DNA from 2 places in the Rhizobium sp. R693 genome. Region 1 is predicted to be linked to the other one. Evidence: riboswitches for the same ligand, from Rfam matches in the RefSeq annotation. Region 1 holds a riboswitch; the other holds the start of a gene.
The links. A riboswitch is a leader RNA that binds a small molecule or an ion and turns the genes downstream of it on or off. The one in region 1 is predicted to bind glycine.

Region 1 (15,989 bases):
GTGTCGGTGACGTGGTCGTCACCGCCGATGTCCCCCTCGCGGTCCGTTGCGTGGCGACGGGTGCACTTGTCAGCGGTCCGACTGGTCGGGTCTTCGATGATACCAATATCGGCATGGCGAGCGCGATGCGCGATCTCGGCGCTCACCTGAGACAGACCGGCGAAAGCAAGGGCTACAATGCAGCCTTCGGCCCGAAGGATCGCTCCCGCTTTCTCGAAACCTTCGATCGCCTGTGCCGCCGGGCCAAGGCGCTTACTCCAAGAATGGACGAAAGAGAATGAACATCATTTCACAGACAACCGCCTTCGGCGGCATGCAGGGCGTTTTCACGCACGAATCCGACGCCTGCAAGTGCGATATGACTTTTGCTGTTTTCGTTCCGCCAAAAGCAATCAAGGAGCCCTGCCCGGTTGTCTGGTATCTCTCAGGCTTAACCTGCACGCATGCGAACGTCATGGAAAAGGGAGAGTATCGGCGTATGGCTGCCGAGCTCGGCCTGATTATCGTCTGCCCGGACACAAGCCCGCGCGGTAATGACGTACCGGATGAACTCACCAACTGGCAGATGGGCAAGGGCGCCGGCTTCTATCTTGATGCGACCGAAGAGCCTTGGTCGGAAAATTACCAGATGTACACCTACATCACCGAAGAGCTTCCGGCCTATGTCAGCCAACATTTCCGCATGGATATGACTCGCCAGGGCATCTTTGGTCACTCGATGGGTGGTCATGGCGCCATGACCACCGCGCTCAGGAACCCGGACCGTTTCAGGAGCTGCTCGGCCTTTGCGCCGATCGTGGAGCCCTCCACCGCGGACTGGTCGGCACCGGCGTTTGAGAAGTACTTGGGCCCCGACCGCGCTGCGTGGCGCAAATACGATGCCTGTGCCTTGGTAAGTGACGGCGCACGTTTTCCTGAGTTCCTGATCGACCAGGGGAAGGCCGATGGTTTCCTGGAGAACGGGCTGCGTCCCTGGCTGTTCGAAGACGCTGTGAAAGATACTGATATCAAGGTCACGCTGCGCATACATGAGCGTTATGACCATTCCTACTACTTCATCTCAACCTTCATGGATGATCACCTGAGGTGGCACGCCGAGCGACTTGTTTAAGGCCGCAAGAAACGGGTGGTAGCTGCGCTATGACGTTTCCTACCTGAGTTGAACCGTTTCGAAGTCCTGGGCATCTGATTTGCGCCTGGTGCGTTGGAACGTTCTCGCTCTCAGGATGGAGATTTCGATGACATGGCTCCTGCTTGTTCGTGCCGGACTTTTCGAATGCGGCTGGGCGATCGGTTTGAAATACACCGATGGCTTTACGCGCGCGATACCAACGGCTTTGACCGCCGTTTCCATGGTCATCAGCGTTCTGCTGCTGGGCATCGCCGTCAAGACGCTGCCGATCGGGACGGCCTACGCGGTTTGGACCGGTATCGGCAGTGTTGGCACCGTGTTGCTCGGCATCTGGCTGCTCGGTGACGCCGCCACTGCCCCACGTCTGCTCTGCATTTCAATGATTGTCGCCGGGATCGCCGGCTTGAAGGCTACTGCGTGAGCCGCAGCCGTGGCCGGCAAAGCCGACCACGGCACTGTGTCTATTAGGCGGTCGCCTTGCGCTGGTCGATCGACAGTGCGCCAGGTCCGGCGAAGAAGATGAACAGGAAAATGAAGCTGAACAGAATTGCCGCTTCGCCACCGTTCAGTGCCGGCCAAAATGCCTTTGATCCGTGCGCCATGAAGTAGGCGACGGCCATCTGGCCCGAGAGGATGAAGGCGACTGGTCGTGTAAACAGGCCGATCAGCACGAGAAGGCCACCGACCACTTCGAGCAAAGCGGCGACCAGCAGCAAGGGCGGCAAGGGCCCCTCCATCTGCGCGGCCGGGAACGCGAAAAGCTTCATCGTCCCGTGTTCGATAAACAGCAGCGCTGCAATGACCCGCAGGGCGGCAAGCGCGTAGGGCTGATATGCGCTCAGTCGTTCCATGTAAACTCTCCTTTTGAGTAAAGACAGCGGAGCGTTAGCTGCTTCGCCAAAAGGAAAGAAGACACGGATCGCTGACGGGCGATCACTTCTTCTTGATTTTCCTCAGCTTTCCCCAAACTAATCTCCTCAAAGCGGAATATTGTCGTGCTTCTTCCAGGGATTGCTCAGGTCTTTGTTGCGAAGCATCTTGAGGCCGCGTGCCAGCCGCCTGCGCGTAGAGTGCGGCATGATCACTTCATCCACGTAGCCTCGCTCGGCGGCCACGAATGGTGAAAGGAACCGGTCCTCATACATCTTTGTGTGCGCAGCGATCTTTTCGGGAGCGGCAACGTCCTTCCGGAAGATGATCTCGACTGCACCCTTGGCGCCCATGACCGCGATCTGGGCCGTCGGCCAGGCATAATTCAAATCGCCCCTCAGATGCTTGGACGCCATGACGTCATATGCGCCGCCGAATGCCTTGCGCGTAATCACGGTGAGCTTCGGCACCGTCGCCTCGGCGTAGGCAAATAACAGCTTCGCACCGTGCTTGATCAGTCCGCCATACTCCTGGGCGGTTCCCGGCAGGAAGCCGGGCACGTCCACGAACGTAACGATCGGAATGCTGAAGCAGTCGCAGAAGCGGACGAACCGTGCCGCCTTTCGCGACGCATCGCTATCGAGTACGCCGGCGAGCACCATTGGCTGGTTTGCCACGAAACCGACGGTCGAGCCCTCGATTCGACCGAAGCCGCAGACGATGTTCTTGGCGAAGCTCGCCTGGATCTCGAAGAAATCCCCCTCATCCACTGTCTTAAGGATCAATTCCTTGATGTCGTATGGCTTATTCGCATTTGCAGGCACCAGCGTATCTAGCGATGCATCGATATCTGTCACCGACTGGTAACATTCGATTTCCGGAACTGGCGAAGTGTTCGACTGCGGCAGGAGGTCAATCAGTCTGCGAACCTGCAGCAACGCCTCGACATCATTGTCGTAGGCGCCGTCGGCAATCGAGGATTTGGTCGTATGCACCGAGGCGCCGCCGAGTTCTTCGGCGGTGACCGTCTCGTTGGTGACTGTCTTCACCACATCCGGGCCGGTCACGAACATGTAGGACGTGTCGCGGACCATGAAGATGAAATCAGTCATTGCCGGTGAATAGACGTCGCCGCCAGCGCACGGTCCCATGATGACGGAGATCTGTGGAATGACGCCGGAGGCGAGCACATTGCGCTGAAACACCTCGGCGTAGCCACCAAGCGCGGCAACGCCTTCCTGGATACGGGCGCCGCCCGCATCATAAATGCCGATGATCGGCGCCCTGTTCTTGAGCGCCATATCCTGCACCTTCATGATCTTCTCGGCATGTGCCTCAGAGAGCGAACCGCCGAACACCGTGAAGTCCTTGGCGAAGACGAAGACCGTTCGTCCATTCACGGTTCCCCAGCCGGTGACCACGCCGTCGCCGGCAATCCGCGTCTTGTCCATGCCGAAGTCGCTCGATCGATGTTCGACGAACATGTCGAACTCCTCGAAGGAGTCCTCGTCCAGGAAAAGATCGATGCGCTCACGTGCCGTCAGCTTGCCGCGCTGGTGCTGCGCGTCGATACGCGCCTTGCCGCCACCGAGCCTTGCAATTCCCCGGCGACGTTCGAGTTCTTCAAGAATTTCCTTCATAGATACTCCTCGCCGCGGATATCGCGGCCGGTTCAAGCGCGTCCGGCGCTTAGCGAGAAAGCGGAACGAATGCGGGCGGCGATGTCTTCGGCAAGGATTTCGTCGGCAGCCGTGGGACTGTTGGAGAAGCTTGTGACCTCGAACGAGCTAACGGCAATGACCGATCCGTCTTCGACCGAAGCGGCATCGATGCTGACCTTCGCGACATTCCGGCTCTTTTCGATACCCTGGCCCTTTTCGACGGAAAGGATCCGTATCGTCAGCACGACGCGTGGGTAAACGTCAGTCCGCACCGTGGCGTTGATCGCGGAATTTACCCGATCGCCAACACCGGCAAGGATTGCCGGCGGTATCTTCTGCGGGCTGACAACAACGGCGCTTCGCACGTCATAGACAGGAGCCGGTTGCTCCTTCGTGTAGAGCGAGCATGACGCCAAGACGATGCAGGTAAAAACAACCGGAAAAATGCACGACTTGAGCCAGTTCATTCAAGAAAATCCGCATCCGCCCCCAACAGAGTCGCAGATTTTCGCGATAACCGGCATCAACGCAATATGTTTCAGGCCTTCAGGGCCAAAAAAACGTCAGTAGCGGCCTTGAAATCTTCGAAACGCTTTTCTCGGCGCTCCTCCGCTTCTTCATCGCTTCCCCAATGCTCGATCGTCCAGTCTTCGTCGAGATGGGCGAGCGACCAAACTTCCTTGGCCGATAGCACGCGTTCGGCAAAGGCAAGCGCCAGCAGCGCCGAGCCTGTCAATGTCGTGATGGTATGCAGGGCGGCGAGGACCGTAGCGTTGTCGTGCGGCCTCAATGCCGCCGAAAATGCCGCAATGGCTTCCGGTGGCTGATCGTGATGCATCACGCCTTCGATCAGAATGAAGCGCGCGCCGAGCGAATTGGCGGCCCAGTCGAGCACCGGATCCCAAAGTTCCCTCTGACGCTCGACGAGCTCCTGCGGTGCATCGGCGCGATAGCAGAGAAGATCGCTCGAGGAGAAACGTAGAATGTCTTCAAAGACTGCCTGCGTGTCGGTTGCAACACCATCGATCGCCGTATTGACGAGCCGTGTCGCCGGCATTGTCGCGGGGTCGATGAGTTCGGCCTGCGCCTCCCACTCCCGCATGAGAAGTTCCGCAACGGCTTTCGTCGCGACAACAAGCAGGTTGCGGGCCGGCGTTCGGATTGCCTTGCCGTCCAGTTCGATAGAAAAACCCTCGTCGAGCTCCCTGATGGTGACCGTCTTGTAGAAGCGTTTCGGCAAAGGCTTCTTCATCTGGATCTGGGCGCGACGGATTGGATCCGGATGACTCAATCCTTCTGTTAGGTCGTTCAACAGATCACGCATGCGTCACCTCAGGAAAAGTGCTTCAGAATATCGCTCGGGTGGCGAACAATGCTATCGGCACCCGCAGTCACCAGGTCGTCCACGCTGGCATAGCCCCAACTCACACCCACGGCTTTCGCGCCGGCGGCTTTCGCCATCTGCATATCGTAGACGGCATCGCCGATGACAATGGCATCGGCGGGCTTCATGCCGGTCTCGCTGCAGCACTCCATTACCATAGCTGGATGCGGCTTCGATGGGCAGTCGTCTGCGGTGCGTGAAACGACAAAATGTGGTGCAAGACCATGTTTTTCGAGAACATGGATAAGACCGCGACGCGATTTGCCGGTTACCGCGCCGACCAGAATGTCATCGTTTCGCGCCAATTCATCGACCAGCGGCTTGATGCCGTTAAAGAGCGGCACGTCCATTTCAGGTTCGTCGCGGACACCGGTATAGATCGCCCTGTAGTGGGCCGTCATCGCGATCGCTTCATCGTCGACATGTGGCTTTCCGCGCATCCGCGTAATCGCGATATCCAGCGTCAGTCCGATGATCGACTTCGTCAGCGAGACATCGGGTCTGTCATAGCCGAAATGCGCGAACGTCCTCGCCATCACCTCGTGGATCAGCGCGGCGCTGTCCACCAGCGTTCCGTCGCAATCGAAAAGTGCCAGTTTCATTCGTGGTCGGCTCCGTCGGCGGAGTTTTCATCAAATCCCAACAGGTTCCAGGTCTGGACCATATGCGGAGGCAGCGGTGCCGTTATGCGCAGCCGTCCGCCGGATGGATGCGGGATATCGATATGGCGTGCGTGCAGGTGCAGTCGCTTTTGAACGCCGCCGGGAAAATCCCAGTTAGGATCATCGTCGAAATACTTGGGGTCGCCAATGATCGGGTGACCAATATGAAGGGCATGGACGCGAAGCTGATGCGTACGGCCGGTATAGGGCTCCATTTCGAGCCAGGCGAGGCGCTGCGCCGCCGTCTCAATGACACGGTAGTACGAAACGGCGTGGTCGGCACCCTCCTCCCCGTGCTTGGCGATCCGCATGCGGTCGCCGTCCGGCGTTGCTTCCTTGACAAGCCAGGTGGAGATCTTGTCCTCGTGCTTGCGCGGGACGCCCTTAACCAGCGACCAGTAGGTCTTCTTGGTATCGCGCTCACGAAAGGCGGCTGTGAGTTTTTGTGCAGCGCCGCGGGTCCGTGCCACGACGAGCACACCCGATGTGTCTCGGTCCAGACGGTGCACCAGACGTGGCTTCTCGCCCTTCGGACTGGTCCAGGCTTCAAGCATCTTGTCGATGTGACGCGTCACGCCCGAGCCGCCCTGCACCGCAAGGCCCGCGGGCTTGTTGAGGATGATGACCTTGTCGTCTTCGTGCAGCACCATCCGCGACAACAGTTCGAAATCGCCGGAGTGCTTCAGATCGCGGCCAGCGATGGGTCCGGTCTTCGCTTTAGCGTCAACATCAAGCGGCGGTACGCGCACCATCTGTCCAGGCTGCACCCGGGTGTCACTCTTCACACGCCCGCCGTCAACGCGGACCTGCCCGGATCGGAGAAGCTTCTGAAGTGGGCCGAAACCGAGACCCGGGAAGTGCACCTTGAACCAGCGATCGAGCCGCATGCCCGCCTCATCCGGCTCCACCTTTATGTGTTCGATACCCGCCATACGTCATCTTTCGGAAAATGGTCTTCCGCGCGCCGCGCGGACTTTGCGGCTGGCTTTAGAGCATTTTCGCTGAAAACGGAAACCGTAATCTCACAAGATCGCGCGCATAAGTGCCAGTCCCCCGATCACACCGGCCATCGACAGGCCGACGCTCGCGACGATGTAGAGGGCGCCGGATAGCGCCGCGCCACGCTCAAAGAGCGTAATTGTATCGAGCGAGAATGAGGAGAAGGTCGTCAGACCGCCGAGGAAGCCGGTGATCAGCAGCAAGCGCAATTCCGGCGATGCGTCGAAGCGTCTGATGATCATTTCCGCGAATACGCCAATGACGAAGCAGCCGACAACATTGACGGTCAAGGTTCCCCACGGAAAGGCCGGGCCTGCGAGCCTGAGAGCCCAACGGCCGACGTAGTATCTAAGGACGGAACCGATCGCGCCGCCGACGGCGACAAGTATGGCCTGAATCATGAGTCGTCTCTGTTTTTCCGTGCCGGAAATTCCGATTATCTCCGGAGAAGATCAAGATGCATAAAATGCCAGCGGTTAATTTAGCCAGTTAAGAACGTGGGGCGCCTTAGTGTTGGCGTATGACAGTCTTGGTAGGCACCATAGCCGCGAGCACCGCAGCCGCGGCGTTTGAAACGCTCCGGATTCCGCAGCGCGTGTCTGCAAGCACGGCAGCCAAGGAAGCTCGCCGCGCTGCCGACCGCCAGACCAGGGCGGCCAGCGGCCAAGATGTCGAGGAACCGTCCAACATCATTCAATCGACCGAAGTGGCGTTGGATCTCATGACAATGGGGCAAAAGCAGCCGCAGGCTGGATTAAAACAGGCTTTGGAGCTCTACAGCGACAGCTGAGCATCGCCCGCCTCCCATCTCCGTAGCCGCCGATCCTTAAAAGCGCGACAAAAATTTGTTTGGCGGCGACATTCCCCCTTGCCAAGTATAGCCATGGCCAGATAATTGCCCTCGACCTTGTTGGGAGAAGCTGGTCATCTGCGATCAGTGCCGAAGGAGCAACCGCCCCGGAAACTCTCAGGCCAAAGGACCAGCAAGGGGCAGACGGAACTCTGGAGAGAAGCGTTCTCGAAACGCTCGCCGAAGGGATAACAATCTCAGGCGAAGGGACAGAGGGGGCTCGAAATGCAAGGCGCAACTGCGCCTGAAGATTTGAGCCCGCGCATGGAAATCCAGGCGCAAACCCCGGAGGCGTCGTTGGACGATACTGCTGCCCTCAAGAAAACTTCGCTTCACGCGCTGCATCTGTCGCTTGGCGCCCGCATGGTTCCCTTTGCAGGCTATGACATGCCCGTGCAATATCCGGCCGGTGTGATGAAGGAGCACATCCAGACCCGTACGTCTGCCGGTCTATTCGACGTGTCCCATATGGGCCAAGTCGTCATCAAGGCGAAGTCGGGCAAGTACGAAGACGCGGCCCTTGCGCTCGAAAGCCTCGTTCCGGTGGATATTCTCGGCCTCGCGGAAGGTCGCCAACGCTACGGTTTCTTCACCGACGAGAATGGCGGCATCCTTGATGACCTGATGATCACCCATCTCGACGATCACCTGTTCGTTGTCGTCAACGCCGCCTGCAAGGAGGCCGACCTTGCTCACCTTCAAAAGCATCTTGGTGATACCTGCGATATCACGCTGCTCGACCGCGCACTCATTGCGCTGCAGGGACCGCGCGCCGTTGAAGTGCTTGCCGAACTCTGGGCCGATGTCGCCGCGATGAAGTTCATGGACGTTCGCCATTGCCGACTGCACGACGTTTCCTGTCTTGTCTCGCGCTCCGGCTACAGCGGCGAGGACGGTTTCGAAATCTCGATTCCGGCGGACAAAGCCGAGGATGTCGCTAGGCGGTTGCTTGAGCATCCGGATGTCGAGCCGATTGGCCTTGGCGCGCGTGACAGCCTGCGCCTCGAAGCCGGCCTTTGCCTCTACGGCAACGACATCGACACCACCACGACTCCTGTGGAAGCAGCGCTCGAATGGGGCATGCAGAAGGCCCGCAAGAGCGGCGGCGCCCGTGCCGGCGGTTTCCCCGGCGCAGACCGCATCCTAACCGAACTTGAAAGGGGTGCAGCCCGCCGCCGCGTCGGCTTGAAGCCCGAAGGCAAGGCCCCGGTTCGCGGCCATTCCAAGCTTTTTGCGGATTCCGAGGGCAAGACCGAGATCGGCGAAGTGACTTCGGGCGGCTTCGGCCCATCCGTCGAACACCCCGTCGCAATGGGCTATGTCACGGTCGCCCAGGCAGCCGTTGGCACACAGATCTACGCTGAAGTGCGCGGTAAGTTCCTGCCCGTCACCGTCAGTACCCTCCCCTTTATTACGCCAACCTACAAACGCTGAAACATTTTTCCGGAGAGAACAATCATGCTGAAGTTTACCGAAGAACACGAGTGGCTGAAGATTGAAGGCGGCGTTGCGACGGTCGGGATTACCACCTACGCCGTTGAACAGCTCGGCGACCTCGTCTTCGTCGAATTGCCGGAAGTCGGAGCCACCTTCTCCAAGAATGGCAATGCCGCGACCGTCGAATCCGTGAAGGCCGCTTCCGACGTCTATTGTCCGCTGGACGGCGAAATCACCGAAGTGAACCCCGCTATCGTCGCCGATCCATCGTTGGTCAATTCCGATCCTCAGGGCGCCGGCTGGTTCTTCAAGCTGAAGCTTGCAAATGCCGCTGACGTCGATGGCCTGCTCGACGAGGCGGCCTACAAGGAGCTCACTGCGTAATGACGACGCCGACCGAATTCCAGTTTACCGACTACCAGCCCTACGACTTCGCCAACCGTCGCCACATCGGCCCGTCGCCGGCCGAAATGACGGATATGCTGAAGGTGATCGGCTACGGCAGCCTCGACAACCTGATCGACGCGACCGTCCCGCCCTCCATCCGCCAGAAGGCACCGCTCGTCTGGGGCGCGCCGATGACGGAGCGCGAGGCGCTCGACAAGCTGCGTGAGACCGCCAACAAGAACAAGGTTCTCGTCTCGCTGATCGGTCAGGGCTACTACGGCACGATTACGCCGCCTGTTATCCAGCGCACGATCCTGGAAAACCCGGCCTGGTACACGGCCTACACGCCCTACCAGCCCGAAATCAGCCAGGGTCGCCTCGAGGCGCTCCTGAACTACCAGACGATGATCTGCGACCTGACCGGTCTCGACGTCGCCAACGCCTCGCTGCTCGACGAAGCGACTGCCGCTGCCGAAGGCATGGCCATGGCCGAGCGCGTCTCGAAGTCGAAGTCGAAGGCCTTCTTCGTTGATGCTGCCTGCCATCCACAGACGATCGAGTTGATCAAGACCCGCGCGGAACCGCTCGGCTGGAGTGTCATCGTCGGCAACCCCTTCACCGATCTCGATCCGGTCGATGTCTTTGGCGCGATCTTCCAGTATCCGGGCACGCACGGCCATGTGCATGATTTCACCGGCCTGATTTCACGCCTGCACCAGACCGGCGCCATCGCCATCGTCGCTGCTGACATTCTGGCTCTGACGCTGCTGAAGTCGCCCGGCGAGATGGGCGCCGACATTGCCATCGGCTCGTCGCAGCGCTTCGGCGTTCCCGTCGGCTACGGCGGCCCGCATGCGGCCTACATGTCCGTCAAGGACGCGCATAAGCGCTCCATGCCCGGCCGTCTCGTCGGCGTTTCCGTCGATGCCCGCGGCAACCGCGCCTATCGCCTGTCGCTGCAGACCCGCGAACAGCATATCCGCCGCGAAAAGGCGACGTCGAACATCTGCACCGCGCAGGTGCTGCTTGCCGTCATGGCTTCGATGTACGCCGTCTTCCATGGCCCGAAGGGCATCAAGGCGATCGCACAGCAGGTTCACCAGAAGGCCGTGCTGATGGCCAAGGGCCTGGAAAAGCTCGGCTATACCATCGAGCCCGAAACCTTCTTCGACACCATTACCGTCGATGTCGGCCACATGCAGGGCGTTATCCTGCGCGCGGCAGTCGCCGAGGGCGTCAACCTGCGCAAGGTCGGCGCCACTAAGATCGGCATGAGCCTCGACGAGCGTACGCGCCCGGCGACACTGGAAGCCGTCTGGCGCGCCTTCGGCGGCAACTTCGCCGTCGCCGAGTTCGAGCCGAGCTATCGTCTGCCGAAGGGCCTCGCCCGTACCAGCGAGTACCTGACGCATCCAATCTTCCACATGAACCGCGCCGAAAGCGAGATGACCCGCTACATCCGCCGGCTGTCCGACCGCGATCTGGCGCTTGACCGCGCGATGATCCCACTCGGCTCCTGCACGATGAAGCTGAACGCGACAGCGGAAATGCTGCCGATCACATGGCCTGAGTTCTCGGATATTCATCCATACGTTCCAGCCGACCAGGCGCTCGGCTATCGCGAGATGATCGATGACCTGACAGAGAAGCTCTGCGCCGTAACTGGCTATGATGCCTTCTCCATGCAGCCGAATTCCGGTGCGCAGGGCGAATATGCCGGCCTGCTGACGATCCGCGACTATCATATCGCCAATGGCAACGGTCACCGCGATGTCTGCCTCATCCCGACTTCCGCGCACGGCACCAACCCTGCCTCAGCACAGATGGCCGGCATGAAGGTCGTCGTGGTCAAGGTTTGCGAAAACGGCGATATCGACATGGATGATTTCCGCGCCAAGGCGGAGCAGTATGCGGAAAGCCTCTCCTGCTGCATGATCACCTACCCCTCGACGCACGGCGTCTTCGAGGAAACCGTCAAGGAAATCTGCGACCTCGTGCACAGCAAGGGCGGCCAGGTCTATCTCGACGGTGCCAACATGAACGCCATGGTCGGCTTGTCTCGCCCCGGTGACATCGGCTCCGACGTCTCCCACCTCAACCTGCACAAGACCTTCTGCATCCCGCACGGCGGCGGCGGTCCCGGTATGGGCCCGATCGGCGTCAAGTCGCATCTGGCGCCATACCTCCCCGGCCACCCGGAAACCGACGGCCGTTCTGGCGCCGTTTCGGCGGCCGCTTTCGGCTCGGCTTCTATCCTGCCTATCTCCTGGAGCTACTGCCTGATGATGGGCGGCGAAGGCCTGACGCAAGCGACGAAGGTTGCGATCCTTAACGCCAACTACATCGCCGCCCGCCTGAAGGGCGCCTATGACGTGCTCTACAAGTCCGAGGCCGGCCGCGTGGCGCACGAATGTATCATCGACACTCGCCCGCTGGTCGACAGCGCGGGCGTCACCGTCGACGACGTCGCCAAGCGTCTGATCGACTGCGGCTTCCACGCGCCGACCATGAGCTGGCCTGTCGCAGGCACGCTGATGATCGAGCCGACGGAATCGGAAACCAAGGCCGAGCTCGACCGCTTCTGCGAGGCGATGCTGGCGATCCGCCAGGAAGCGCGCGACATTGAGGAAGGCCGTTCCGACAAGGCGAACAATCCGCTGAAGAACGCCCCGCACACGGTCGAAGACCTCGTCGGCGAATGGGATCGTCCCTATTCCCGCGAACAGGCCTGCTTCCCGCCCGGCGCCTTCCGCGTCGACAAGTACTGGTCGCCGGTCAACCGCGTCGACAACGTCTTCGGCGACCGCAACCTGGTGTGCACCTGCCCGCCGGTTGAGAGTTACGCCGAAGCTGCGGAGTAACATCCGAACGGCCTTCCCTTTTCAGGGAGGGCCGTTTCCCACATACACCGGAAATGAGGTAGGCGCGGATGCCAAAGGACGACAGCGATTCTGTGATGCAGGCTCCGTGGCCGAAGCCGGTTCTGCTCGCTCTTGAAGAGCCCGGAAAATACGTGACCATCGCAACCACGCAGGCAGCCTCCTGGGCGATGATCGAGGACTGGCCGACCGAAGACGGTGCGGCACTCGACAAGGCACTCCTGGTCTGCGCCAACGTCATCAAGGGCAAGCGCACCAACGAGGATGCGCGACGTGCCTTCATCGAAGCGGCCGTCGAAGCAGGCATCGACATCAAGAGCTGACTAAGTCGCCGCACCAGCGCAGCCTCCCCCAGCCTGAGGATTCGTTCGCCATGCCCCGTGGCGAGCGCGCGCGTGATCTGTTTTTTGACCTCGACCCGTCTTATTGATTGGCGCGTGACAGTGTCAGCAATCGCGTGAAGATCGTCGCCTCAGCTTAGGAGCATGATGACCTACTCTACCGCTCTCAATCCGCTTCGCCTCTACAGCACGCGACGAGTTGGCACCTATTTCAGGCGTGAGTTCGAACGGGTCGGCGCCCGACCGCCAAGGGTTCGCATTGGCTATGCCGATGCTGGCAATCCGCCCCGAGATGTTCGGATCGAGCGGCATGGGCAACAGTTCACGCTTGTTCTCGAAAGCGCCGCGACACGGTGGTTTTCGGGACACATGCAGTACAAGGTTTGCAGCTTTGCCTATTGGCTTAGCCTGTGCCCGCCAGAGGTGAGGCAGATCACCGTCAATGCCACTGATGGCCAGGCGGTCTCCAACGCACGGTTTGCTGCGTCGGTGCGATTTCCTCATCATGTGGGCTTGCCAGATCCGCATTTATTTCAGCATGACGGCTTTGCTGCCGAAATGGAACGCGGGAGGACCGCGCCGCGCTGGGAGGACCGCTCGAACGACATCGTCTGGCGTGGGGGCATGAATGGATGTGGCTGGGCGAGCTTTGCCCGGGAAGACATCAACAATCCCACCGTCCTGCAGAGGATTCGCATGGTCATGCAGCTTAGGGACATGGCGGGATTAGACGTCCGATTCGTCGATCTCCATCCGAGTGCGGACGAGTATGAGACACTGGTGCACAGGCAAAAGTTCCTGGGTCAGCCAATTCCGGCACAGAGCTGGCTTGGGCGCAAGTTCGCGATCGATATCGACGGGTTCACCAACACATGGTCGAACCTCCTGGTTCGCATGCTCTATGGATGCTGCGTTCTCAAGGTCGAGTCACAATTCGGCTTTCGCCAGTGGTACTATGACGAACTCAGGCCATTCGAACACTATGTGCCGGTGGCTGCCGATATGTCGGACTTCCGCGAGAAGATCGACTGGGTACGCAGCAACCAAATGGAGGCCGAGGCCATCGCGGAGCGCGGTCAGGCGCTGGCGCGTACGCTCACTTTCGCAACCCAGGCTCGGCGCGCTGCCGACCTTATTGAAGAACACTGGGATGGAGATAATCCGCCTAAACGACCGCCAGTACCGGCATCGTACGAACGGATTTGAAGTGGGCAATCGTGCGCATCAGGCCTTCGCGGAGCGGGACACTTGGCGTCCAGTTCAAAAGCCGCCTCGCCTTGTCGACATCCGGCAACCGCTGACGCGGATCGTCAGCGGGAAGCGGACGATGGACGATCCTCGAATTGGAGTCGGTCAATTCGAGGACAAGGTCCGCCAACTGGCGGATCGTGAGCTCTTCGGGATTTCCAAGATTGATGGGGCCGGTAATGTCCGGAAGACTGCTCATCATGGCCATCAGACCCGCCACCAGATCATCCACGTAGCAAAATGACCGCGTCTGTGTTCCGTCGCCATAGATGGTGATGTCGTCGCCCGACAATGCCTGAATGATGAAATTTGCGACAACTCTCCCATCGGCGGGATGCATGTGGGGACCATAGGTATTGAAAATGCGTACGACCTTGATCGGCAGGCCGAACTGGCGGCAATAGTCGAAAAATAATGTCTCGGCGCTCCGCTTTCCCTCGTCGTAGCAGGCTCGCGGGCCAATCGGATTGACGTTGCCCCAGTAGGTTTCCGATTGCGGATGGACATGCGGATCGCCGTAAACCTCCGATGTCGACGCCTGCAGCACTGGGATATTCCTGAGTCGAGCCAGCTCGAGCACATTGAGCGCTCCGACGACGCTCGTCTTCAGCGTCACGATCGGGTCGGCCTGATAATGGACCGGTGAGGCTGGGCACGCCAGGTTGTAGATTTGGTCAACCTCGAGGCTCACGGCCTCGTTCACGTCGTGGGTCAGCAGTCTGAAGGCGGGGTTATTGAGCAATTCCGCGATATTGTGCATGGAACCGGTCGCGAAATTGTCCATGCAGACAACCTGATGCCCTCTCTGGAGCAACTTTTCGCAAAGATGTGTGCCCACGAAGCCGGCGCCGCCGGTAACAAGGATGCGTTGACTCATAATGGCTTGCGCTTGTTTGTGACGTTGCACGCCTATCGCGAATTGGATCTGCCTTCAAGGGAGGAGACAAGGCCGCACGCTAGAGAAGCGAGTAGGCCGCAGAGGCGAGCGCAGCGAGGCCGAAGAGTATCAGCAGGTAGCTTGTTCCCCGCACGACCTTTGCTGTGAAATCCCTTGGCAATTTGTCCCTGGCAAAGCTAACCGTACCGCTCAAAAAGAACCACCAGGCCAGCGACCCGCTGAAAACACCACCGACGATGACAGCCGAGCTGAATCGTCGTGTCTCCTCTGTCAACCCGAAACCGGCAAACAGCGCGCCGAAGGAGAGAATGGTGGCGGGATTAGAGACCGTCAGCAAGAACGTTGCAAGCGTTGTGCCCATCAGACCCGCCGCCCTCACATTTGCCGCCCGGACCGGATCGTGCGTGAGCCCACGATAGCCCAGCGCGAGGAGCAATATGCCTCCACCAATCGCCAGAGGCAGCGTTGCTGCCGACATGGTCTGCTCGAAGACCGCGATGCCGGTTACAGCTACCAGCGCATAACTGGCATCACCGAGCGCAGTTCCGAGGCCACAGGAAAAACCGGCGGAAAAGCCGCGCTCCAGGGTACGTTTGATACAGAGCATTCCAATCGGCCCCAGTGGCGCGGTGATGATGACACCCAGCAGAGCGCCCTTCGCAAACAGCAGTAGCATTGTTCAGTCGGTTCCTTTCCGTAGGAGACAATCCTGCGGACTTTTCGAAAGAGAGCCCTTAGAGCGCCATCGCGATGAGGTAGAATAAAAAAGGCCACCGAAACCGGCAGCCTCATCGATAATTCGACGATTGTGACAATCAGTGCGCGGGAACGACAGCGTTGCCCTGAGCGGCGAGCGCCGCGAGATCCGCCGGCTTCAGCTCGACGGATTCGCCACAGCCGCAGGCAGACGTCTGGTTCGGATTGGTAAAGGTAAAACCGGACCGCAACGTCGTGCTCTCGAAGCCCATTTCCGTGCCGAGGAGGTAGAGCACGGCTGATGGTTCGACCCAGACCTTGGCGCCATCGCGCTCGATCAGATCGTCCTTAGCATTCGGATCGGTCACGAGGTCGATGGTATACTCCATCCCCGCGCAGCCACCCTTCTTGATCCCGACGCGAATGCCCTTGGCCTCCGGCCCAGAGTTTTCGACGATAGCCTTCACGCGGTTCGCGGCGGCTTCCGTCATGCTCATGATTGCAAAGCCCATCGGCCTCTTCTCCTTCCGCGCACGGATTAAAGG
Region 2 (15,989 bases), on a different contig from region 1:
GGGGATCGTCACCAGCCGGAACGTCTGGATCTGCGAAGCTCCGAGGTCTCGTGCTGCCTCTTCGAGCGAATGATCGAAATAGTTGATCCGCGACCGCATCGTTTCGACAAAGAATGGCAGCGTGAATAGAACATGTGCGATTGTGACGGTGACAAGCGAGCGCGGCAGGTTGATCGCAGCGAAGAGCGTGACGAGCGCAATCCCAAGGAAGAGGCCGGGCAGACCGATAGGCGCGAAATTCAGCAATTCGAAAGTCTGCTTGTATTTGCCTTTCAGACGAATGAGGGCCAGCGCGGCGAGCGTGCCGAGTACCGTGGTAGCTATCGCGGTGTAGAAGCCGACTTTCAGGCTGTTCCAGAGCGAAGTTACGAATTCCGGCTTGTCGAATAGCTGTGCGTACCAACGCAGGCTCAAGCCTTCGACCGGGAAGGTCAGGGCTGGCGAACTGTGGAAGCTGAAGAGCACGATGATCGCGATCGGAGCGAACAGGAAAAGCAGATACAGTGAGAGATAAGCTCTAAGCATGGCGATCACCCGTGGTAGCGCCGACCGGGCGCAAGTTTTGCGAACTTTAAGGCCTGCGTGAAGACGACGTAGACGACCACAAAGGTTGCGAGCAGAACGAATGCCATCGCAGAACCCAAAGGCCAGTTTCCGGCGCTTCTGAACTGGTTTGCGATGAGCAGGCCGCTTGTTACCCCCTCGCGTCCACCGAGAAGTTGCGGAGTGATGTAGTCGCCAGCGGCCAGGATGAAGGTGAACATGAAAGATCCCACGATACCCTTGTAGGACATCGGCAGGATGACTTTGTAGAGCACGCCGAGGCCGCTCGCTCCGAGATCACGTGCCGCCTCTAGGTACTCCTGCTTCACGTCCCGAAGGGACGAAACGAGGATCAGGAGTGCGAAGGGAAGCATAATATGGATCAGCGTGAGCACGGCGGCGAATGGGCTGAAAAGGATGACTTGAAGGGGCTCCTTGATGATCCCGCTGCCCATGAGGAAGGAGTTAATCACTCCGTTTGTCCCAAGGATCGTTCGCCATGCGTAAACACGAACAAGATAGCTGGAAAACCAGGAGAGCAGCACCAGGTACAGCACCACATTGCTTCTCGTCTTGTAGACAAGATAGTAGGCGACCGGAAAGCTAAGGATGACGGAGAACGCGGCAGTGAAGAAGCCATTCTTCATTCCGACCCAAGTCGCCTGCCAAAAACCAGCCGCTGCGAAGATCTTCGCGTAGTTTTCGATATTCCAGACATGCTCGATCACAAACGATCGCGCGGTGAAGAAGCTGGTCACGAACAGAAGCGCGACGGGGATCAGGAAGAAGAAGATGAGGAAGGCGAGGGGTGGCGTTGCCAGTCCAAAGCCTTTGGGAATCGTGGGGAAACGCATCCCTGTTCTTTCTTCGGGTGTCTTGTCGACATAATCGGCAGCGGTCGCCATAGGCGTTCGTCCTGTCTCTTAATCAATGGCACGTTCGGCGGTTGATGCAACCGCTCGCGAAGGCTGCCAGCAGGCGTTTGACGCTGATAACGCCTGCTGGCCTTGGCTTAGAAGCCCGCTCGGAAATCCGACCAGATCTGGAGCCAATCGTCGTAGGTCGCGTACTTGTCCGAGGTGCGAGGAGGCTGGCCATAGATCTTGAGCCGTTTGAACTGCTCATCGAAGTTGTCGTAGTCGAAGAGAGCCTTGGTCTGCGCGTCCATGAGCGCAGGCGCCTTCTTCGAAACGGCCGCCGCTACCGCGGTCTTGGAGATCGAAGCCTGGATATCCGGCTTCAGAGCTTCGTTGATGAACGCGTGGGCCGATTCGATATTCTCGGCGGTCTTAGGAATGAACCAGGCGTCGGCCCATACCGCGCCGCCTTCCTTCGGGTAGATCGAGACTGTCTTCACGTTCTGTTTGGCTGTTTCCAGAGGAACAGCGGACCAGACGCAGAAGCAAGCCGCGATCTCACCGTTTGCGAAAAGGGAGATCACGTCGCCGTTGGACGATGCAAACACCTTGGTCTGATCGCGGTAGGGTTGGAGCTTGACGAAACAATCCTTGAGTTCGTCGGTCGTGAGGTTCGGGAATTTGTCGCCGTACCCAGTGACCTTCGCGATCTGCGGCCAGACGGTGAGCGGATTGTCGAGGAATGCGAGCTTGCCCTTGAACTCAGGGCGAAGAAGGTCTTCGTAGCTCTTGACCTCGAAGCTGATCATCTCCGGATTGACGACGATGGTATCAAGTCCCCAGACCCACGGCATCGCCCATTGCTTGCCGTCCCAGAACCACATCTCTCCCTGATAGAAGGGCGGGTAGATATCGTCCTTGTTGTAGTTGGGGATCTTGGACACATCCAGTTCCGTCAGGACCTTCAGATCGTTGTAGATCGCGTTGTAGCCGTTGGAGTATTCGGCAAGGTCGAGACGGACGGCATTGCTGCCGACGATCTTTGCGGTAACGTCATCCTGATTGCTCATGATGGCCGCACGCATTGTCAGGTTATTTTCCTTCCGCCACCCGGCCGTCTCCTGCTCGAGCGTGTAGCCTTCCCAGGCCATTACTTCGAGATTGCCACCGACCACGGCCTCCGCGGACGGCACCCAAGCACCGAGCGTCGCGCCGGCTGCAATCGCAGCCGTGCCGAACATAAAATGGCGACGGTCCATCGCGAAGTCGCGAAGGATATCGGCAGTGCGTGCTGCCGGAACGTTCGAGAGGTCTTTAGAATTTGAACTCATTGCAATGCTCCCAGTTAATTTGAGTTTGCGATCAATTCCCGTCTTTGACGATTTTTATTGCTTTTGGTCACGCGGGACGTCCCGCGTGACAATATCAGATACGGTTGATTATTCGGCTGCCTGAAGGGTGGAAACGTGCTGGCGCAGCTTGGGCATGACTTCGGTCGCCAGAAGCTCCATCGAACGCTTGTGCAGAGCAGGGCGGTCCCAATCCTTCTGCGTCATCATGAGGGAACCAAAAGGACCACCGACCTCGTCAACGAATGTCGCGAGCTTGTCGAGGACCGTCTTCGGCGAGCCGGACATCACCATCCAGTCGAGGCAATTCTTGACCGTGATGTCGCTGTCGAGGGTGTTCATGGATGGCTTCAGAACGCCGAGCAGCTTGAAGGCCTTCATGTCTTCGACAATGTACTCGTAGTACCAGTTGTACGACGAGGTCTCGTCCGCGAGGTAATCAGCTGATTCCTGATCCGAGTCCGTGACAAGGATCGACCGCGCGATGCGCCACTTGTTGCGATCCGGACGGCGACCAGCTTTTTCGCAACCGACGGCATACTGTTCCCAGTGCGTCTTGACGTTCGCAAGCGGCGTGAAGTTCGCCGACACGATGCTCCAGCCGTTTTCGCCAGCCTGGCGCGCGCTACTCGAAGACGGGCTCATGACGGAGATTGCGAGTTCCGGGAATGGCTGCTGATAAGGCTTCAGCATCGGGCCGAAGCCGAGGCTCGGGATCAGGGTCTTCTCGACGACCACATCCCAGTACTTGCCCTTGATGTTGTAGGGCGGGCTGCTGGACCAGATCTCATGCATGATGCGGATGGACTCGGTCGTCATCTCCGCACGGTTCTTTTCGCTGGTGCCGAACAGTTCCATGTCCGTGACGAGACCGCCCGGGCCGACGCCCATGATGAAGCGGCCTTCGGAAAGATGATCGAACTGTGCGATCTGACCAGCGAGGCGGGCAGGATGGTGCTGAGGAAGGTTGAGAACCCCCGTGGCGAACTTGATCTGCTTCGTGGCATGGATCAGCGAACCAAAAAACTGGAGCGGATCTGCGATCGGTTCGCACGAGCAGGTAATATGCTCGCCGACCCAGACTTCAGCGAAATTCAGACGATCGGCGAGAATGACGGCTTCGCGATCCTGTTTCAGCAGCTCCGTGAAATTGCGCCGCTGATCATGAAGCGGCATCATGAAAAGACCGAGGTCCATGAGAGTCTCCTCTGTTGTAGAGATCGGCCTGTCCGATCCTCATCAGGAGAATTGCAACTGGCGTGCCAGTTGGAAACTCTTTCAAAAACAGTAGCCTAGAGGCTTGTTGTGATGAATCTCAGTAGCGCTGTTTAGTCTCAACTGTGAGAATCTTCGAGTCCATCAATCTCAAGTGATTTGAGACTCGCGATTGAGACGAAAAAAAAGGCCGGACAAGATCTCCGGCCCAAGTTGATCAGGCAACTCTCCTCGGCTGCCCGTGGGAGTATTCGTCCACTAATCCGGAAAGGAGTTCGGCCGTGGCGGCCGACAACGTCCAGCCGAGATGCCCATGACCTGTGTTGTAGAACACGCCAGGCCTATTGCCTTTTCGAACCTGCGGCATCATGTTTGGCATCATCGGCCGTAGTCCCGCCCAGGGAACCACGCGAGAGGTCGATGCACTGGGGAATAGCATCCGCACCCAGTCGACTAACGGTTTCGTACGATCAGACCGAATATCGCGATTGATACCGTTGAATTCGGCAGTTCCAGCTACCCTGAAGCGATCGGGCCCCAGTCGGCTGGTGACAATCTTGGCGCGGTCATCGAGCAGGCTGACCCAGGGTGCACCGTTCTGGCTTTCGGCATCATCGAGGTGAACGGTGATCGAGTATCCCTTCACCGGATAGACGTTCATCCGGTCACCTAACATGGACGCGAATTTGCGACTACCTACGCCAGCGCAGACAACAATCGCGTCGGCGTTTAGCAAGCGAACGGCGGTATCGGCTTCGTCAGTAGGCCTCCACGTTACCGTCACCTGGTTGCCCGCGACTACGTTCTGGACGTCTGCGTCAAACAGGAATTTGGCACCTCGTCGAAGGCAGGCCTCGGCCAGACCGCGAGTGAACTTATGGATGTCGCCAGTCGAGTCCGACGGCGTGAAGAAACCACCGAAGAAATCGCCCACGAGGGCTGGTTCGATACTCTTGATCTCGGTGGGGGAAACCGCTCGTCGGTCGAGGCCGCCGGCCTGCAGAAGTTCGTTGACCTTCTGCGCTCCATCGAAGCTCTTGCGGTCGTAGTACACGTGGAGAATTCCGCGCTTTTCGAGATCGAAATCAATGCCTTCGCTCTCAGCCATAGCAAACATGTGCTTGCGTGCCTCTATGGCAAGCTTGGTGGTCGCGATGGTGTTGTCCTCGTAACCGGAAATGCTTCCGAGAAACTCGCCCATCCACGAGTATTTGTGCCAGCTTGGCGAGGGATTCATCAGAAGCGGAGCGTCCTTCTTGAGCATCCACTTCATGCCCTTCACAACGGTCGACCAACTGTTCCAGACCTCTGCGTTGCTCGCGGACAGTTGACCGCCATTCGCGAAGGATGTTTCCATCGCCGGATAACGATGTCGTTCGATGACGGTCACATCGTGACCGCGTTTCAAAAGGGCATACGCCGTCGTTACGCCGGTGATGCCGGCGCCCAAAACCACGATATGGGACATAATCTCTCCAACAGTAGGTGCGGGACCTTGCCAGTCCCTTGCCCCCAATCTGTCTCTGTACCTGAGAGCTTTTCCTTCTTGTTGAAGGTCCCCTTCGGTGGACGCGGCGAGCCGTGTCTCTCTCCAGATTGTCCAAACCCGGCAGTCTTTTTGCCTGAGAGTTTCCTGGGGGGTTGCTCCGTCGGCGCGACCCTCCTGGGGCCATCTCTCCTGCAAGGCTTACGAACGCCTTTAGGGTAGGCATAGAAGGTTCGAAACGGCAATCCCCTTCCAGAAATTTTCAATCAAGCAACTGGCACACAGCTTGCAGGTACCATTCGTGTCACTGTCATGAGGATGAAAATGCGGGATTTTCTGGTTTACATCGAGAACAAGCATAGCCCGGAGTCACCCTATTTCGTTTCGAAAGAGGCTGTCTCTCGCGCACTTGGCTCCAATGCCAGTCGATCTGAGATCGTCGCCCATTCCGAACAGAAACCGGATCTGAATGTACTGCGTTCGGCGTCCTATTTCGTTGGTTCTGGCTTCGATGTGCGACGCCTCCAGGAACATGGCCGGTCGCTGCGCTTCGTGCATTGCACCAGTGCTGGCGTCGAAAAATACATGCCGTTGGATTGGTTGCCGAACAGGGCATTCTTGACCAACAGCAGTGGAGTGCATGCCGAGAAGGGTGGGGCGTTCGGGGCGATGACCGTCATGATGCTCTGCGAGGGCGTTCCGCGGCATATTCGGAACCAACGCTTGCGTCGCTGGGACAACCAGCTTTCGACGAACATTTCCAGCAAGACGGTCGTCGTTCTCGGGTTTGGAGAGCTGGGCAGCGCGATTGCTTCAAGGCTCCGACATTTTGGCGTGCGGATTGTTGGCGTCACCCGGAGTGGCAGGTCTCATCCAAGCGCGAATGAGATGGTTGAGGTCGCCGACCTCCAATCGGTGCTCCCCATCGCAGACTGCCTGGTTGTCAGTTGTCCGTTAACGCCGCAGACGTTCGGATTGATCGGCATGGAGCAGATCGCGGCGATGAAGGCCGGGGCATCCCTGTTCAACATCGCGCGCGGTCCCGTTGTCGACAACGTTGCGCTCTGCGCGGCGCTTGAGGCAGGGCACCTGAGTGGCGCTGCGCTCGACGTATTTGATCCGGAGCCGCTGCCAGCCACAAGTCCTCTTTGGGATGTCCCAAACCTCATGATCTTCCCGCATATCTCGTGCGATGACGCGGACGGTTACGTCGACCGCTGCCTGTCCATCTTTGCAGAGAACGTCGAACACGACTTGGCCGGACGCCCGTTGCGAAACCGCGTGGACGGCGCGGCCGGATACTAACCGAAACCAGGAGAAGATACGTGTCGAAAGCCTACAATGAAACCGTCGTGCTTTCTCAGTCCGGAGCGCTTACGGCACTGCATGCTGCCGTGGAGAAGGCTCAGGAAATGGGGGTGCCGCAATGCATCTTCATTGTCGATCCGAGCGGCCAAACTATCGTGAGCCTTCGGATGGACGGGGGCGAAATACCTCAGCATGCATACTGCTCGCGCGAAAGCGCGAACAGCAGCTTCGATTAGAAACCCGACAGGATCGATGACACCTGAGTTCGCTGTCGCTGCTGGAATTGCTTCCAACGGCGGGGTTACCAATCTCCCGGGCGGGCTTCCTATACGCTTCGGCGGCAAGCTCGCTGGAGCCGTCGGTGTGGGCTCGGGCACGGGCGACCAGGACATCGAGGTCGGCCGCTCTGCTCTGGCCGCGATCGAGGCAGACCCGATCTGATAGATCCGCGCTGGAGCAAGCCATGACCAATCTTGGGGATCTCGAGATCTTTGCGAAAGTTGCAGCGACGGGCAGCATGTCCGTCGCTGGGCGCGCATTAGGCTACTCGCCTGCCGTGGTCTCGAAGCGAATAATGCGTCTTGAAAGTCGCTTGGGTACGAGGTTGCTCCAGAGGACCACCCGAAAAGTTTCCATGACAGAGGCAGGACTAGGCTTCTATCAGAGAATCTTGAGCGTTTTGGAAGGATTGCAGGAGGCCGAGGGCTTCATATCCGGACAAGTCGACCTCGCGCAGGGCACATTGAAGGTGTCAGCGCCCACATCGTTTGGCCGTTTGCACATCGCTCCACACATGGCTGCCTTCCTCAATCGATACCCATCAATCTCACTCAACCTGATCCTGACCGACGAGTTCAGCGATCTTGTCGGCGAGGGTTTCGACATGGCCGTACGCATCGGCGAGCTTACCGACTCGACACTCGTCGCTAAGCGGCTGGCGGCAGTCAGACGAATCCTTTGCGCTTCGCCGAAATACATCGCGAACAACGGCGAACCAGCAGCGTTCGAAGACTTGGATGGTCACTGCTGCCTTCCCACGCACAACGGCGAACCATGGCGGATGGCGAGCGATAGCGGCAAGGCTATGCACCGACCCAGCGCAAGCTTGGCGACCAACTCCAGCGAGGTGGTTAGGGCCGCGGTGCTGTCTGGAATCGGTATTGCCCTTCGATCCACCTGGGAGGTTGGTGCCGATATCCGATCCGGCCAGCTTGTGCAGGTTCTGCCCGAATATGAAGGGTCCGGCGACATCTCCATAGCAGCTGTCTATCCCAGCAGGCAGTTCCTGCCCGTGAAGGTCCGCATCTTCATCGACTACTTGGCTGAGATTTTTGGCGAGGCGCCATACTGGGAGAACGGCTGATGACCATGAAGGAAATTGTCGCTGAACGCGGCGCGTCGTCAATGACCAGGGTGGCTGGCAACGTCATCGCGCTGGGGAATTTTGACGGAGTTCATCGTGGTCACCAGGCACTGCTCCAAGCTGCGTATGATCTGGCCATCGACATGCGACTTGAATACTACGTCGCCTGCTTCTCACCGCATCCAAAACATATCTTGCAGCCCTCGGAAGGCTTTTTCGAGCTCACCTCTCTCCCGCAGAAGGAAAAGCATTTCCGTCAGCTGGGCGCCGCCGGGACGTTCCCTCTCACCTTCGATGCCTCGGTTTCTCGTATGTCTCCTGAAGAGTTCTGCGGATGGCTGTGGGCGACGACCAAGCCACGTGCGGTCGTAGTCGGCTGCGACTTTCACTTTGGCAACCGACGGGCGGGCGGGCCTTCTTATCTGCGCGATTACGCCCAGCGAGCCGGAACGCTTGTAAAGCTCATCGATCCATCCCGTGACAGCGAGGGGGAGGCCATCACCTCGGAGCAGGTGAGGAATGCCCTGTCGTTGGGAGACGTCGACCACGCTTCGGAGCTACTGGGCTACCGCTACTGTGTTGAAGCAAAGGTTGTTCACGGCGCTAAGCTTGGACGGACGCTCGGCTTTCCCACAGCCAACATGGAACTGGCTGGCGGCAGCAAGCTTTGCGCCGGGATTTATGCCGTGAAGTTCAGAGACGGCGCTGGGCAAGAGCATGACGGAGTCGCGAGCTTCGGCAGGCGCCCGACAGTGACGGCTGACGGTCTGCCGCTGCTCGAGACTTATGTGTTCGGCTATTCGGGAGACCTATACGGACAGACTTGTACCGTCACCTTCGTAAAGTACCTGAGGCCGGAGCTGAAATTCGACGGCCTTCCAGCACTTGTCGCTCAGATGAAGCGTGATGAAGCCGACGCACGCGTGGCGCTCGCTAAAGCAACGCTCAACGTCAGTGGCGAACGCTGTGCCGCTCATCCTCTCGGCGCTTCCGGTGCAGGGATCTCCTACTTGGCGAGTGGGGAGGCTAGATGAAGTATCATCAGATCGAGGCGTTCTATCAGGTGATGCTCACTGGAAGCATCTCAAAGGCTGCCACGAACCTCGGTCGGACACAGCCTGCCGTCAGCATGACGATTGCGACGCTTGAGGATCAGCTGGGAACCGTTCTGTTCGACAGGCGCGCGGGACGCATAACGCCCCGCGCTGAGGCACAGGTGCTCTTCGAGCAGGTGAGTTCGGTGATGCAGCAGCTTGGCGATATCCGGTATCGCTTCGGCCGACTGGGATCCATCGCTGTTCCCCGGATATCAATCATTTCGTCCAGCAACGTCGGCATGCATCTGATCCCATCCGCTATTTCGGAAATTGCATCGAGGGATCAGGAATTCCGGCTGATGACCGGGTCGGCGGCGACGATCGTTTCCGAGATGGACAACCAGCGCCACGATCTGGCGGTCACAGACGAAGGCACATCGGAAATTCCCACCGACTCGCGTCTCTTTGAGACCGAGACATTCCAGGTGCCAGCGTTCGCCATCTATCCTAGGGGGCTCCTCAGTGCGGGCGGGTCAACGCTGAAGACGGAAGACCTGATCGGGCACCAGATATGCACTCTCTATGAAGGCAACCTGGCTGCAAAGGAGATACGGGAAAAGCTCCGACCTCCACGTGTCGAGTTCTCCAGCTATTTTCCGATGGCTTGCTATGCGGCCACGACGGGTAGCGTCGCTGTCGTCGACTTCATAACGTGGACGGCAATGCAGAAGCTTACCTCCGGCACGCTTCACGTCGAGGGTAGGGCGATATCCGACGTCTCGCCGACACACTACTACCTTCTCCGACCAAAATTCCGTCCCCGTTCCAAGGTTTCAGACCACTGCCACGGTCAGATCAGGAAGCTGCTACGGGATCACGAAGCACTCGCGCATTGAGACTGCACAGCAGAAATTAGGAGGATTCCTTGTCCGATTTGAAGGGAAAGACCGCGATCGTAACGGGAGCGTCGTCTGGCATCGGAAGGGCGACGGCTGCTGCGCTGGCGGCGCGAGGCGCCCGTGTGGCCCTCATCGGCCGACGAAAAGCGGCGCTAGATAGTGTCGCTTCCGAGATTGGCGGCGCGGCCATTGGGTTCGTCGCCGACGTCGGAAAGGAAGAGGAGGCGACGCTTGCTGTTCGGGGCGCTTGGGATAAGTTGGGCGGAGTTGACTATCTGGTCCATGCGGCAGGCATCATAACGCCCGCAAGGCTCGAGGCTCTAACGCCGAGCCTGTGGAGACAACACATTGATGTCAACCTGAACGGGGCCTTCTACATCATGCGCGAATGCGCTCTCCGGATGCGAGAGAGATGTAGTGGAAGCATCGTAGCCATCGCGTCCGACCTGTCGTTCAAGGGATTGGAATGCTATGCGCACTATTGCGCATCCAAAGCCGGGCTGGCGGGCCTCACGAAAGCAATGGCGCTTGAACTGGCGCCTACTGTTCGCGTCAACTCCGTCTGCCCCGGCCCGGTCGATACTCCCATGATGGAGTCGGAACTAAAATGGTTCGGCGGGACGGATGACGTACGCCAGGGAGCTGTCTCGCAGGTTCCACTAAAAAGGTTCGCCTCGCCGGAGGAAATTGCCAAATTCACGGTGTTTGTGGCAGTCGATGCGACTTTCGCAACTGGTGCGATGCTCAGTGTCGATGGCGGGACCACCGCGCGATAGATCCAGCCCGCACGCGCGCCTTTCGCAGGCCCCAACGGCTTCCGCGCAGACTGCGGGTGTCGGGACTCCCTTCGCATAGAGGGGAATTTCCTCATCGATACACAAGCCCATAAGCCAATCTTATAAGGTCATCAGAACTTCGATTTTGCGACCTTGGGCGGTTTGGCCGACTATCGGTTGGCAATCAGGTGATTGCCGCTCCGCCGGAGAAATTCGCACAATAAGGTGCGCAGTCCGGCGAGCGAAATCTTGCCTTTCGAAGGAGTGCAGCCATGCGCGTTACAAACATCCGGGCATACCGGATCCCAACGGGCGGTGTTCGCCCGGTGCTCGTTGAAGTCACGACGGACGAAGGCGTCACGGGCTGGGGCGAAGCAGCTGTAGCCTATGGTCTGGGCGCCCGCGCAGCCGCTGGTGCCATCGCCGACTACTCGCCGCGCGTAATCGGCCAAGATCCGCGCTATCCGCGACAGGTTTATCACGAGATTTATGACAACTCCTTCTGGACGAAGGGCGGCGGCGCCATCGCCTTCGCAGCCGTCAGCGCTATCGATCAGGCTCTTTGGGACATCAAGGGTAAAGCACTGGGCGTTCCGGTCTACGAACTGCTAGGCGGAAAGTTTGCTGGCCAGGCCCAGGTATATGCCAACGGCTGGAACTATCACTGCAATGACGCCATAGAGTGGGCCAAGGCGGCCGAACGGCCATTGAAGGATGGCTACAAGATCCTCAAGAGCTACCCCTTCGCCACGCAGCAGCCCGGACGCACGCTCACGCACGTCCAACGGCGGATGCTTTCGCCAGAAGAGCTAACGAGGGCAATCGACCGGATCAAGCTTCTCAAGAAAGTGGTTGGCGATCAGGCAGAACTCATGATCGACCTCTCCGGCGGCATCAATAATGACCAGCTGTTCCGGGTTCTCGACCTATGTGAAGAACTCAATGTCATGTGGGTCGAAGAGCCTCTCGACGCCTTCAATATTACCGGACTGAAGAACCTTGCGGGACGCTACAAGTTCCCGATCGCTGCTGGTGAACGCGTCTATACACGAAACGGCTTCCGCAACCTTCTTGAAACGGGCGCGATCGATGTCGTTATGCCCGACGTCGGGAACTGCGGCGGCGTCTTCGAGCTTGTTCAGATTGCTGCGATGGCGGAAGCCTACAACGCGCGCGTATCGCCACACAACTGCGCCTCGACGCTCTGCACCGCGGCATCGCTCCAGGTATGGGCAGCATGCGCAAACGCAATGCCGTTGGAAATCTATCCCTACCTGCCAGAATCCAACGGTTATGTTCAGGTTCTGAAGAACGCGCCAGAAGCTCGAATCCGCAACGGCCACCTCGAAGTCAGCACCGATCCGGGGTTGGGCGCCGAGGTTGATGCGGAGCGGCTCCAGAGCTACTGCGTCTTCGACTACAAGCAGGAAGCCGCTTGATCTTCTAACGGCGCTCGGGATACCGGGCGCCGATGACCCGCCGACCCGGGCCGTCAATTCAAGTTTCCCCGCACAGTCAAGTGCCACCTGCCCGGTACCGAAAAGTATCGGGCTGTTTTTGTATTGGGGTTGTGACAAATCCGGCGGCCTTCAAAAAAATGGCGAAAGTGTTTCAATGAACCTAAGTTAATGATTTAACTTTCACTCGCGAGCCTTAGATTTATGGGCGGTGAAATGACTGGGTCGGCTTTTTCCTCATCCGAGGTGCGGTTCAGCGCGCACATCAACTGCTTCTCGCCGCGCTTCTCTACCCCGTTGACGAACATGACCAGATGGGCGCCTCGTCGGTACGAGCGAATCCGACGACCTCGTTCCAGGACTTGAAACTGAAGGATGTGGAACATGTCGACGGCTCGTTCTAGAACGGGTTGTGCCGTTCCCTAGACACTGCCGGATAGTTTTCGCTACGAGCCCGAAATCGTTCCCGCGGCCATGCAGACGAATCTGCTGCAGGAGATACCGCTCCTGCCGTTGGAGCCATTTGATTTTCATGGCTCGGGGGTAGGCGACGGGTCATCTCCTATGGCTGGAAATATGATTTTGACACCCCAGCGGGTAAACCGTATCGGCGATATCCCGCCATCCTCCTACCGTTGCGCAGCATTGCAGCGGCATTTGCTGGCATTGAGCCGGAGCAACTGCAGCAGGCTCTCCTCATCGTATATGCGCCTGGTTCGCCGATCGGCTGGCACCGGGATAAGAAGGTGTTCGGCAGAGGGGTCGGCATCTCACTGCTGTCGCCCTGCACCTTCGGACTAAGGCGCCGTGCTGGCGAGAAATGGCAGCGCGCTGCCGTTATCGCCAAACCTGGTTCCGCCTATGAACTGTCCGGTTCTGCCCGCAGCGAATGGGAGCATTCCATTCCGCCGGAAGCGCAGTTTTGTTATTCGGTCACATTCCGGCAGATCGGCTGACGGGAATTCGCAATGAAGCGTCCCAAATCGGCGGCCGACGCTGATGTCGCTTCTGCGGGCGAAAGCACCGGTTGCCGGGCGAACATCGTAAGTGGGGCGCTCGCGCTGAAATACCAAAGCGCAGCCGTCACGTTAGCCCGTTCAGTTTTCCTCGACCAGCTTGTGTTTTTTCCAGCTTATCGGGTTCCACTCGACCAGCATATGATGGCCTGAGGCTGGACCGCCAGTTTCAAGGTGCAGGGCGCGCATCTCGACCGATCCATCAAAGCAAAAGCCGGTGCGGACGGCGCCCGGTCCGGTGTCCGTGAGGTTTTTCTTGCCGAGGCTGCGAACCTCTAGGGTCGCAGAACAACTGACGACAACACGCGAGCCGGTCTTGCGGCCGATTTCGACGGCGCGACGGTATTCCCATCGACCGAATGCGAGGCCGACATCCAGGACCGGGCTCAAGATCCAGTCGGGTTGGGCCTGCAGCGCAGTGTCTCCGCCCGGCGTCTGTTGTTCAAGATCTTCGCAGATCAGCACCATCACACGGCCAAGTCCGAGGATGTCGCAAAGCACCAATTCGTATCCGGTGGCGCAGTCTTCCATGTGTGAGTCATCGTCGTGACCATCTGCACGGGGTAGGACGCACTGCTTCATACGGGGCGCGGCCATATTGAACGCGTTCAGCTTACGTTGGCGAAACAGAACTTCCCCGGCACCCGTCATGACGACGGCCTCGTTGAACGGCCTGTCGAGCTCTTTCGACCTTTCTTCGGAAGGTCCGCTTCCCATCAGCACCACCGAGTGACCGGTACGGGCGGCCAGGCGGAGTGTGTCGGCAAGGCCTACAACCGCTGAGCTGGTGGTGACGAGTTCAGGCAAGACGACGAGGCCCGCACCTTTATCCAAAAGGGCCGAGACTTCGTTTTCGATCCGGGTGTCTGTTACGGCCGCGTTCAGAACCGTGTCCAGATACGCTCTATGACCCCGGGCTGACACGGAAAATTCGAGGTCCTCACGATCCTCGGCAATTGGAGCAAGGCCTACTTTTTGAGCCGCGTCGTCCGAAACGTAGATTTGACTTGGCGGCGGCGCCATCGGCCGCAATCTCAAATTTTTCCGCAGGGCAGGTACAAAACTCAGAAAGGAAAACTGATGAGCGAGCGCAACCCCACTTTGTTCCAGGCCCTTTGTCCGGTCCTTACCAGGCATCAACAAGCCTTTGGGAAGGACGAAGCCTTTGTCAGACAGCTCGGCATAGGCGCCTGTCATCGTCCGCTCGGCCCGCATCGCCGCCAACATCTGTCCGCCTGCCAATGAGCGACCAGGGAGCCGCGTCTTGATAGAGGGATGGATGCGCATTGCTGCCTGGTCGAGCGCGCACATCACCACGAAAGCACGTTCCTGAGGCGTGTCCACCTCACATCGGAACGCGACCGGCCGCCGGCCGAGATAGTCCATCACCGTGGCTGGAACGTCTGCAGTTGACGCTGCCTCCAAAAGCTCGACGAGTCGACCAAATTCTCCCGCGTGTCGTCCGGACCACGGGGCGAGCGTCGCCTCAGCCTCATATGGTTCGACTATTTGCCACAATTCGGCGAAGAGTTGTCCCGGTTTCATGGCGTCGGCTTGCGGATGAAGGTCTGCAGCAGGGGGACGAGCTGCGAGAAGTCTGTGCCGTCGTGTCGCATCTTTTCGGTAAGCGCTCGCATGGCCGGAATGAATGTCGACGCGCCTTGTTCGTCGCTCTCGGTCAACGTTGACAACAGCTCATCGAAATACAAACCGCCATGCTCCGAGCTTCCGATCGCTCGTCGGAAAAGGCCAAGCGCTTGCTCCGTCAGCGGTGCGCCGCTGCGGATATTCGCTAGCATTGTCTCCATCGCCTCTTGTTCCCGGCCGGCATCGAGAAGGATCTCTGCTTTTTGGAGCGCTACTCTCGCGAGCAACTGGAAATCGGCTGAGGTGCTTTCAATGCGGAAAAGCGCTTCGTCAAATTGGCCGTGACGCCGGTAAAGTTCCGACTGGCACAGGAAGAGCTCGTTATGGATGCGGTCCCGTCCGCCATCTGCCGGCAGGAGGCGGTCGGCGAGCAATAACACCTGGCGAGCGACTTTTTCAAAAGGTTCATCCCCGATCTCCATCGCGACCTTGAGGCGCGTAATAAGGATTTCGATAATCTCGCCAACATCCCTGTCGCGGGCGGTCGAGGTCGTTTGCGAAAGAAGTTTGACCGCCGCGACGATCGCGCGCTCGGCACCACCTCCGTCACCTCTTTCGAGAAGCTTGCTGGCGAGGAGCCGCTGGGTTCTCGCCGGTTCGATCTCGTTGCCAACGGGCAGACCGCGTCTGCCAATTGCTCGATAGATGGCGGCTATCTGATTGTACGTCTCGATAACCTCGTCCGAGCGGCCCAATGTATCGAGGATGGCGGCTCGACGGTCCAGCAGTCGCGCATGACGCCATTTTGCGATCGGCGACCTTTCTGCCTGCCATAGGCGCTCTGCATTGAGGCTCAAGCCGAGTGCTCTTTCGAACTCGCCGTTGCGCTGCAGCAATCCGGCGATATCGTCCAGGATCAGCGCATATCGCGTGGCATAGGTCGTCGGTTCCTCGTTGTAGGCGCGGCGGGCAAGGTGCTCCGCTGTCTCGGCGAAGGTTGCCGCAGTTCGCAACGAAAGACGGTTGTCGCGCCGCAGAACAAAACTCATTGCCGCCTCGGCGAGCGACATCAGCCATTCGGGTCTTTCGCCATCGT

Region 2: another riboswitch for glycine. It lies ahead of ATY79_RS06025 (D-amino acid dehydrogenase); the one in region 1 lies ahead of gcvT (glycine cleavage system aminomethyltransferase GcvT).

The regions. Positions count from the first base shown of each region.
Region 1 covers NZ_LOKY01000034.1:1,102-17,090, forward strand. The annotation lists gene ATY79_RS20720 (YaiI/YqxD family protein) at 1-281, shown strand, start outside; gene fghA (S-formylglutathione hydrolase) at 278-1,111, shown strand; gene ATY79_RS20730 (multidrug efflux SMR transporter) at 1,239-1,553, shown strand; gene ATY79_RS20735 (DoxX family protein) at 1,597-1,983, opposite strand; gene ATY79_RS20740 (acyl-CoA carboxylase subunit beta) at 2,110-3,642, opposite strand; gene ATY79_RS20745 (hypothetical protein) at 3,675-4,130, opposite strand; gene ATY79_RS20750 (ATP12 family chaperone protein) at 4,202-4,987, opposite strand; gene ATY79_RS20755 (HAD-IA family hydrolase) at 4,996-5,649, opposite strand; gene ATY79_RS20760 (RluA family pseudouridine synthase) at 5,646-6,641, opposite strand; gene crcB (fluoride efflux transporter CrcB) at 6,732-7,109, opposite strand; gene ATY79_RS20770 (hypothetical protein) at 7,229-7,498, shown strand; glycine riboswitch at 7,610-7,697, shown strand; glycine riboswitch at 7,701-7,781, shown strand; gene gcvT (glycine cleavage system aminomethyltransferase GcvT) at 7,856-8,992, shown strand; gene gcvH (glycine cleavage system protein GcvH) at 9,017-9,379, shown strand; gene gcvP (aminomethyl-transferring glycine dehydrogenase) at 9,379-12,243, shown strand; gene ATY79_RS20790 (DUF982 domain-containing protein) at 12,339-12,584, shown strand; gene ATY79_RS20795 (glycosyl transferase family 90) at 12,750-13,808, shown strand; gene ATY79_RS20800 (UDP-glucuronic acid decarboxylase family protein) at 13,768-14,727, opposite strand; gene ATY79_RS20805 (LysE family transporter) at 14,807-15,424, opposite strand; gene sufA (Fe-S cluster assembly scaffold SufA) at 15,564-15,956, opposite strand.
Region 2 covers NZ_LOKY01000004.1:151,592-167,580, forward strand. The annotation lists gene ATY79_RS06005 (ABC transporter permease) at 1-525, opposite strand, end outside; gene ATY79_RS06010 (ABC transporter permease) at 531-1,448, opposite strand; gene ATY79_RS06015 (ABC transporter substrate-binding protein) at 1,556-2,731, opposite strand; gene ATY79_RS06020 (LLM class flavin-dependent oxidoreductase) at 2,840-3,946, opposite strand; gene ATY79_RS06025 (D-amino acid dehydrogenase) at 4,182-5,480, opposite strand; glycine riboswitch at 5,478-5,563, opposite strand; glycine riboswitch at 5,565-5,655, opposite strand; gene ATY79_RS06030 (D-2-hydroxyacid dehydrogenase) at 5,775-6,755, shown strand; partial or broken gene ATY79_RS06035 (heme-binding protein) at 6,776-7,199, shown strand; gene ATY79_RS06040 (LysR family transcriptional regulator) at 7,222-8,121, shown strand; gene ATY79_RS06045 (bifunctional riboflavin kinase/FAD synthetase) at 8,121-9,155, shown strand; gene ATY79_RS06050 (LysR family transcriptional regulator) at 9,152-10,054, shown strand; gene ATY79_RS06055 (SDR family NAD(P)-dependent oxidoreductase) at 10,084-10,833, shown strand; gene ATY79_RS06060 (mandelate racemase/muconate lactonizing enzyme family protein) at 11,106-12,272, shown strand; partial or broken gene ATY79_RS06070 (alpha-ketoglutarate-dependent dioxygenase AlkB) at 12,720-13,246, shown strand; gene ATY79_RS06075 (hypothetical protein) at 13,388-14,692, opposite strand; gene ATY79_RS06080 (hypothetical protein) at 14,848-15,989, opposite strand, start outside.